2 regions of the Stenotrophomonas sp. YJH_SMC_106-19 genome follow, and region 2 is predicted to be linked to the other one. Evidence: predicted binding sites of a transcription regulator. Region 2 holds the regulator's gene; the other holds the start of a gene.
What was found. The regulator FliA, encoded in region 2, starts transcription of late flagellar genes. The targets are predictions, from matches to a motif close to TAAAGTTTNNCNNNCNNNGGCCGATAA.

Region 1: AC5P5M_RS00460 (methyl-accepting chemotaxis protein) is a predicted target of FliA. The motif match lies at 2,201-2,227, and genes of this name have one in related genera.

What each region holds. Positions count from the first base shown of each region.
Region 1 covers NZ_JCAFRQ010000001.1:112,183-116,590, forward strand. Annotated here, with positions in the region: gene AC5P5M_RS00455 (GGDEF domain-containing protein) at 1-138, shown strand, start outside; gene AC5P5M_RS00460 (methyl-accepting chemotaxis protein) at 135-1,970, opposite strand; gene AC5P5M_RS00465 (DUF5694 domain-containing protein) at 2,395-3,483, shown strand; gene AC5P5M_RS00470 (hypothetical protein) at 3,493-3,732, opposite strand; gene AC5P5M_RS00475 (PAS domain S-box protein) at 3,795-4,408, opposite strand, start outside.
Region 2 covers NZ_JCAFRQ010000010.1:27,822-32,229, forward strand. Annotated here, with positions in the region: gene flhF (flagellar biosynthesis GTPase FlhF) at 1-783, shown strand, start outside; gene AC5P5M_RS18225 (MinD/ParA family ATP-binding protein) at 770-1,657, shown strand; gene AC5P5M_RS18230 (RNA polymerase sigma factor FliA) at 1,654-2,397, shown strand; gene cheY (chemotaxis response regulator CheY) at 2,455-2,847, shown strand; gene AC5P5M_RS18240 (protein phosphatase CheZ) at 2,847-3,452, shown strand; gene AC5P5M_RS18245 (chemotaxis protein CheA) at 3,455-4,408, shown strand, end outside.

The DNA.
Region 1 (4,408 bases), on a different contig from region 2:
GCCGATGCTCGGCAGGAACCGGACAGCGTGGTCGAACGTGCGGACCAGGCCCTGTACCGGGCCAAGCGCGCGGGCCGCAACTGCGTCCGCGGCGAGGCTTTGCCGGAACGTACAGCGGCCCCTGCCCTGCGCGCCTAGACCACGCGCAGGGTCGGCACGCCATGCTGCAGGGTACCGCCGCCCGCCGCCCCCTGCACACGGAATCCGGCGACGGTCTGCAGCAGGTGGGCCGACTGTTCTTCCATGCTGCGCGCCGCGGCGGACGCTTCCTCGACCAGCGCCGCGTTCTGCTGGGTTCCCTGGTCGATCAGGTCCACCGCGTGGTTCATCTGCTGGATGTCATCGCTCTGCTGCTGCGAGGCGCTGCTGATCTCGGTGACCAGGTCACTGACCCTGCGCACGTTGAGCACGATCTCGTCCATCGTGCGGCCAGCACTTTCCACCTGCGCCGTGCCCGCACCGACATTGGCCACCGATGTGTCGATCAGCTGCTTGATCTCCTTGGCGGCGCTGGCCGAGCGCTGCGAAAGTTCGCGGATCTCGGTGGCGACGACCGCGAACCCACGGCCGTGCTCGCCGGCACGGGCCGCCTCCACGGCAGCGTTCAGCGCCAGGATGTTGGTCTGGAATGCGATGCGGTCAATCACCCCGATGATGTCGACGATGCGACGCGAGGAGGCGTTGATCAAGGCCATCGTCGCCACCACCTCGTGCACCACGCTGCCGCCGCGCGCAGCCACCTCCGCTGCGCCGCCGGCCAGCTGGCTTGCCTGGCGCGCATTGGCCGCCGTGCGCTGCACCGTATCGGCCAGGCCCTTCATGGACACGGCGGTTTCTTCCAGCGAGGCCGCCTGCTGTTCGGTGCGCTGCGACAGGTCGCTGTTGCCCTGCGCGATTTCGGTCGCGCCGACCGCGATGGTATCGGCAGCGAACTTGATCTGGCCGATGATGCCCGCCATGGCTTCGACCAGCGCGTTGACGCCATCGCACAGCTCGGCGATGGGGCCACTCTTGTCGGCAATGGCGACGGTACGGGTCAGGTCGCCCTGCTTGGCCGCCGCCACGACTTCCCGGGTCTGCGCCACCGCACGCTGCATGGCCTGGTTCTCATGCACCTGCGCGGTGATGTCGGTAGCGTATTTGACGACCTTGAACGGCCTGCCGTTGCCATCCAGGATGGGGTTGTAGGAGGCCTGGATCCAGATCTCGCGGCCGCCCTTGCCGAGCCGCCGATACTGCCCGGCGTCGTACTCGCCGCGCCCGAGCTTTTCCCAGAACCGGCGGTACTCGGCGCTGTCGCGAAGTTCGGGCTCCACGAACAGCGCATGGTGTTGGCCGCGCACCTCTTCCAGGCTGTAGCCGGTGGCGGCGAGGAAGTTGGCGTTCGCCGAGAGAATGTGCCCGTCCAGGCTGAACTCGATCACCGCCTGCGACTTGTCGATGGCGGCAAGCTGCCCCGCCGAGTCCGCGGCCTGCAGCTTCTGCGCGGTGATGTCGGTCGCGAACTTGACGACCTTGAAGGGCCGGCCCTGCGGGTCCAGCACCGGGTTGTAGGACGCCTGGATCCAGATTTCGCGCCCGCCCTTGCCCAGCCGTCGGTACTGTCCGGCGTCGAACTCGCCACGTCCCAGCCGGGCCCAGAAGTCCCGATACTCGGCGCTGGACGCCTGATCGGGATCGACGAACAGCGAATGATGCCTGCCCTGGATTTCGTCCAGACGATAACCCACCGCCTGCAGGAAGTTGTCGTTGGCCTGCAGGACGGTGCCATCCAGATCGAATTCGATCACCGCCTGCACGCGATGCAGTGCGGCCACCTGGGCGGCCAGCTCGGCATGACCGCGATCGCTGTCGACCCTGCCGGGCCGAGGCTGTCCCGCCAGCGCCCCCAGCAGGGAACGCCACGGCGACCAACGGGTGTGCAGCTCGGCTGGCGCCTGTGCGCCTGCCGTAAGGCCTGGAATGAGCATTGTCTGATCCTCGGTGTCCGGTAAGCGGTTGCGATCCGCCAGGCGGGATGCCCGACGGCGACATCAATTGCTTGGACTACAGGTGCCGGCAGGCACCTCTCGAGCAACGGGCAAGAACATCTGGGGGCGGGTGCGATCGACATCCGGGAGCGGCGGAACACACTGCGCGGGCCGCCCGACGGGGCAGCCTGGGGTCCTGCAGCGGGTGACGGGAGCGGGATCCAGTGAGGTTATCGGCACCTCCGTTCCGGGCTTTAGGCCCCTCCGCAGCGGGCCCTGTCCAGCCCCCTCCCCCTGCAGCGCCTGACGGGCCCCTAGATGCAGCCTGCAACGAAAAGGTTGCCATGACCATCGGGGCTGTCGGCAAGGGGGTGGACAGGCAAGGATGCGCCCACCACGGACCGTCCATCGACACGGAGATCGCATGTTTTCACGCCTGGCTGCTCTTTTCGCCCTCGGCCTGTGCAGCAGCGGCGCGCTGGCCGCCGATGCAGGCTATCGGCCGAGTTTCAACCCCGCACAGCTCAAGGGCCCGCCCGCCGGCCGCGTCAACGAAGTGCTGGTGCTGGGCTCACCGCACCTGTCCGGCCTGCCCCCGACCTTCCAGCCGGCAATGCTGGAGCCGCTGCTGCAGCGCCTGCAGGCATGGCGGCCGACGGCGATCGCGGTGGAGAACCTGTCCGGACTGCAATGCGATTTCATGCGCCGCAATCCCGCCCGCTATGCCGAGAGCGTGGGAAGTTACTGCGTCGATCCTGCACCTGCCCAGGCCGCCACCGGTCTGGATGTTCCAGCGGCCAATGCCGAAGTCGATCGCGTGCTGGCGGCATGGCCCGCCACACCGACGCACGCACAGCGTCGCCGGCTAGCCGCACTGTTCCTGGCCGCAGGTGAGAACGGCTCTGCGCTGGTGCAGTGGCTGCGCCTGCCGCCGCAGGAGCGTCGCGCCGCAGACAGCCTGTCACCGCAACTGGTGCAGTTCCTCGACAAACGCGCCGTGCGACGCAACGAAGTCAGCCTGATCGCGGCCGAGCTTGCCGCACGCCTGGGCCTGGAACGCCTGTGGGCAGTCGATGACCACACCGCTGATTCGCCCACCCCTGCGGCACTGGAGAAGGCGGCTGGCGAAGCCATCATGAACGCCTGGAACAATCCCGCCAGCAAGGCACGACGGGCCGCCGATACGGCCCTGCACGCCGAACTCGGCAGCACGGATGGCCTGCTGGCGCTCTATCGGAACTACAACGCGCCCGACACCATCGCCCAGGTCTACAACAGCGATTTCGGCGCGGCCCTGGTCGAACCATCGCCAGAAGGCTTCGGGCGCAACTACGTCGGCTACTGGGAAACCCGCAACCTGCGCATGGTCGCCAACATGCGCGAGGTGCTGGGCCAGCACCCGGGCACCCGCATGCTGACCCTCGTCGGCGCCTCGCACAAGGGCTACTACGAGGCCTACCTCAACCAGATGCACGACGTGCTGCTGGTTGATGCCAACAGCGTGCTGGACTGAGCGCCAGGGCTAGCAGCGTGCCGGCGCATCCCCGCGCCGCGACCGCCACAGCAGCACGCAGGCGGCCACGATGGCACCCAGGGTCAGCATCAGCAGCACCACCACGCCGCCCTGCAGGGTGGGCAGCAGCGCCTGCGCCCGGGCATCGCCGTGCAGTTGCTCCAAACGCAGGCAGGCGGCTACCGCCAGCCACCAGCCGACCATTGCCGGCGCGAAGGCACGCAGGGCATCCGGGGTCCAGAAACGCATGTCGCTCTCCAACGGGGTGGGTGTGCGCGCAGTATTCGCGGCCGCCCTCTCACAGACTGAGATCAGCCGCCACCGGCGTCGCTGTCCACGCCCTCAGCCGGCCATTCGCCGGCTTCCCCCTGCACCTGCACGTTGTTGCGTCCCATTGCCTTGGCCCTGTAGCACTGCGCATCGGCCGCAGCCACGGCCTGGTCCACCCCCATGCCGCCCAGCAGCGGCGCGATGCCGATGCTGGCGCCCACCCGCAGGCGGTGCTGGTCCCAGGGAATGGAGAGACTGGCCAGGGTCTGCAGCAGTTCGCCGCCGATCCGCGCCGCGCGGCGCGGCGTGCAGCCGGACAGGATCACCGCGAACTCGTCCCCGCCCAGCCGGGCCACCACGTCCGAATCGCGCACGCCGTGGCGCAGCACGCTGGCCACCGCCCACAGCACCGCATCGCCGGCCAGGTGGCCCCAGGTGTCGTTGACCGGCTTGAAGCGGTCCAGGTCGATGTACATCAGCGATGCCGCCTGGCCTGTCCGCTCGACCCGGGTGATGGCCTGCTGCAGATGGACTTCGAACCCCCGCCGGTTGCTCAGTTCGGTCAGCGGATCGATCTCCGCCAGCTGGCGCGCTTCGCGCTGCCGTGCACGCTGCTGGGTATCGTCGCGCAGCACCCACACCGCACCGCGCACAT
Region 2 (4,408 bases):
CTGATGGACGAGTACGGATTCGATGCCGGGCTGGCCCGCGATGTGGTCATGCAGATACCGCTGGAAACCGAAGCCCACCGGGGCCGCGGGCTGATGCTGGGCCTGATCTCGCGCAGGCTGCCGATCGCGCCGGTCGATCCGCTGGAAGAAGGCGGCGTGATCGCTCTGGTCGGTCCAACCGGGGCCGGCAAGACCACCACCATCGCCAAGCTCGCCTCGCGCTTCGCCGAGAAGCACGCGCCGCGCGATGTGGCCCTGGTCACCACCGACACACTGCGCATCGGTGCCCGCGAGCAGCTGTACGGCTATGGCCGCCAGCTCGGCATCGCGGTGCATGAAGCCAACAGCGGTACCGACCTGGACCAGCTGCTGGAGCGGCTGAAGGACTACAAGCTGGTGCTGATCGATACCGCCGGCCTGGGCCCGCGTGACCGCGCCCTGGCCGCGCAGCTGCAGTGGCTGCGTGCCGCCCGCCAGGTCCGCACTCTGCTGGTGCTGCCGGCCAATACCAGCTTTGGCGACATGGACGAGGTGGTGCGCCGCTTCGGCGCGGCCAACCTGCAGGGCCTGGTGCTGAGCAAGCTGGATGAGACCGGCCGCTTCGGCAACGCCCTGTCAGTGGCGGTAGACCACGCGCTGCCGATCACCTGGGTGACCGATGGCCAGGACGTTCCGGACGACCTGCACCGGGCCAGCGCGGCCAATCTTGTACTTCGCCTTGAAGATTTGCGCCGAGCGGCCGATATGCCCTGCAACCCGGAGTTGAACCATGCCGTCGCGTGAGTACGCCAAGCTGACCAAGACCTTCCCGCTGTCGGCCACCCGCAGCGAGCCGCTCGGCCCTGTGCGCACCATCGCCGTGACCGGCGGCAAGGGCGGCGTCGGCAAGACCAACGTCTCGGCCAACCTGGCCGTGGCGCTGGCCGGCATGGGCAAGCGCACGCTGCTGCTCGACGCCGACCTGGGTCTGGCCAACATCGACGTGATCCTGGGGCTGAATCCCACCCACACCCTGGCGGATCTGGTCGCCGGCCGCTGCTCGCTGGAAGACGTGATCGTCGAAGGTCCGAACGGCGTGCTGGTGGTGCCGGCCGCGTCCGGTCGGCGGCACATGGCCGAGCTGGCCCCGGCCGAGCACATCGGCCTGGTGAACGTGTTCTCCGAACTGGAACGCGAGCTGGACATCATGGTGGTGGACACCGCCGCCGGCATCACCGACGGCGTGCTGACCTTCTGCCAGGCCGCACAGGACACGGTTGTCGTGGTCTGCGACGAACCGGCCTCGATCACAGACGCCTACGCACTGATCAAGGTGCTGTCGCGCGAGCGCGGCGTGGACCGCATCCAGGTGGTGGCCAACATGGTGCGCGACCCCAACGAGGGCCGCGTGCTGTATGAAAAGCTGACCCGGGTCTGCGAGAAGTTCCTTGCCGATGTCTCGCTGAACTACCTGGGCTGCGTGCCGCAGGATGACTGGCTGCGCCTGTCGGTGCAGCGCCAGCAGCCGGTGGTGAAGGCCTATCCATCCAGCCCGGCGGCGCTGGCGATCACCGAGATCGCCCGTCGCACCGCCCGCTGGCAGGCCCCCACCGAGCCACGCGGTGGCGTTGAATTCTTCCTCGAGCGCATCCTCAAGCAACGCGGGGTGGCAGCATGAAAGGCGCGGCCCAGTACAGGGAAGTCCAGCGCTCGGCGGCGACCGAGGTCATCGCCCAGCACTCGGACCTGGTGCGGCGCATCGCCCATCACCTGGCCGCACGCCTGCCGGCCAGCGTCGAAGTGGACGACCTGATCCAGGCCGGCATGATGGGCCTGATCGAAGCCTCGCGCAGCTACGACGCCGACCAGGGTGCCTCGTTCGAGACCTATGCCTCGATCCGCATCCGCGGCTCGATGATCGACGAGATCCGCCGCGGCGACTGGGTACCGCGCTCGGTGCATCGGCGCGCCCGCGATGCGGCCGCCACCATCCGCCGCCTGGAGCAGACCACGGGCCGTGCAGCCAGTGCCACCGAGGTGGCGGCGGCCATGGACATGCCACTGCCCGAATACCTGCGGCTGATGGAGGACGCCTCGCGCGGCCAGGTGCTGAGCCTGGAATCGCGCATCGAAGACCAGGGCGAACTGGACACCGTCGCCCAGGGCGGACCGACACCGCAGCAGGTCCTGGAACGTGGCGAGTTCGGCCGCGAACTGGGCAAGGCCATCGGCCATCTGCCCGAACGCGAACAGCTGGTGCTCTCGCTGTACTACGAGCAGGAGCTGAACCTGAAGGAGATCGGCGCGGTGCTCGGCGTGAGCGAATCGCGCGTCTGCCAGATCCACGGCCAGGCCGTGCTGCGCCTGCGCGGCCGGCTGAAGATCTTCGAGGCCGCGGATGCCGGGCTTGAAGAATGAACATGCCTGCGGCGGCCACGGCCACCGCGGGCGACTGAACAACAAAGGAACTCCGATTTGAACAAGAACATGCGCATCCTGATCGTCGACGACTTCTCGACCATGCGTCGCATCGTCAAGAATCTGCTGGGCGATCTGGGCTTCACCAACACCGCCGAAGCCGAGGACGGGCATGCTGCGCTGTCGATGCTGCAGAGCCAACCGTTCGACTTCGTGGTCACCGACTGGAACATGCCGGTGATGACCGGCATCGAACTGCTCAAGGCGATCCGCGCCGATGCCAAGCTCAAGACCCTGCCGGTGCTGATGGTCACCGCCGAGGCCAAGCGCGAGCAGATCATCGAAGCGGCGCAGAGCGGCGTGAACGGCTACATCATCAAGCCGTTCACCGCGCAGACGCTGGAAGAGAAACTGGGCAAGATCTTCGAACGCCTGGCGGCCAGCGCCTGATGGACGCCACGGTCGACAAGAACGCTCTCGCCCTGCGCCTGCAGGAAGCCCTCGACGCGCTCGAATCCGGCGACGAGAGCGCCTGGCGCCAGCGCATCGACGCCCTGGTGGCCGCACGCACGCAGCCGATGATGAGCGGCCTGTCACGGCTGGCCCGCGAACTGGGCCAGGCCCTGGGCGAACTGCCGACCGTCCCCAGCGAGGCGGGCGAGCTGGACGACGCCTGCGCGCGCCTGGACCATGTGGTGGCGATGACCGAACAGGCCACGCACCGCACCCTGGACCTGGCCGAAGAGTGCCGCAGCCTCACCGAACAGCTGCGCGCCGAAGGCCTCCAGCCGGGGCAGGATGCGCAGCTGGAACGCATCCGCCACAACCTGACCGAGATTGCCCTGACCCAGAGCTATCAGGACCTGACCGGACAGATCATCCGTCGCGTGGTCGGCATCGTCCGCCGCGTGCACGAAGGCTTTGGCGCGCTGGGCCTGCCACCGGAGCAGCATCGCACCGATCCGGCGCTGGCCGGACCGGCACTGAAGGGACTGGACCGCCACGCGGTCTCTCAGAACGACGCCGACGACCTGTTGTCGGACCTGGGACTGTAAGCATGAGCGCGGTATCCGACGACATCACCGCCGATTTCATCATCGAGGCACAGGAAATCCTGGATCGCCTCGGCGAACAGCTGGTGTCGCTGGAACAGGCGCCGCAGGACGCCGACCAGCTCAACGCCGTGTTCCGTGGCTATCACACGCTCAAGGGCGGCGCCGGCTTCCTCGGCATCACCGCCATGGTCGAGCTGTGCCATGCCGCCGAAGAGGCACTGGGCGCCGCCCGCGCTGGCCAAGCGGTGCTGCAGCCGCATCACTTCGATGCCGCACAGCAATCACTGGACTACCTGCAATCGATGCTGGATGCCGTGTCTTCCGGCAACGAACCCGGCTATGCCCCGCCGGACCTGATCGCCCAGTTCGACGTGCACGGCACTGCTGCGCCGGCTGCTGTCGCCCCCACAGCAGCCGCGCCCGCTGCCGGTGACCTGATCACCGACGACGAGTTCGAGGCCCTGCTCGATCAGCTGCACGGCAGCAACGCCCCCACCGCGGTGGCGACGCCGGCCAAGGCCGACGATGGCCTGATCAGCGAGGATGAGTTCGAAGCCCTGCTTGACCAGCTGCACGGCGGCGCCGCCCCGGGCGCGAAACCCGTGACTGCCCCGCCGGCGCCTGCACTGCCCGCACCGCGCCCCGCGGCCGCCGCGGTCAAGCCCGCGGCCAACAAGCCGGTGGCCGAGGCCGAGCACACCGTGCGCGTGGATACCAAGCGGCTGGATGCGATCGTCAACCTGATCGGCGAGCTGGTGCTGTCGCGCAACCGGCTCAAGACCCTGCGTGCGCGCCTGCGCGACGAGGAACTGGACCGCGCCGTGTCGACCCTTGACATCGCCACCGCGCGCCTGCAGTCGGCAGTGATGCGCACGCGCATGCAACCGGTCGGCAAGGTGTTCTCGCGCTTCCCCAAGGTCGCCCGCGATGTTGCCCGCTCGCTGAAGAAGGAAGTG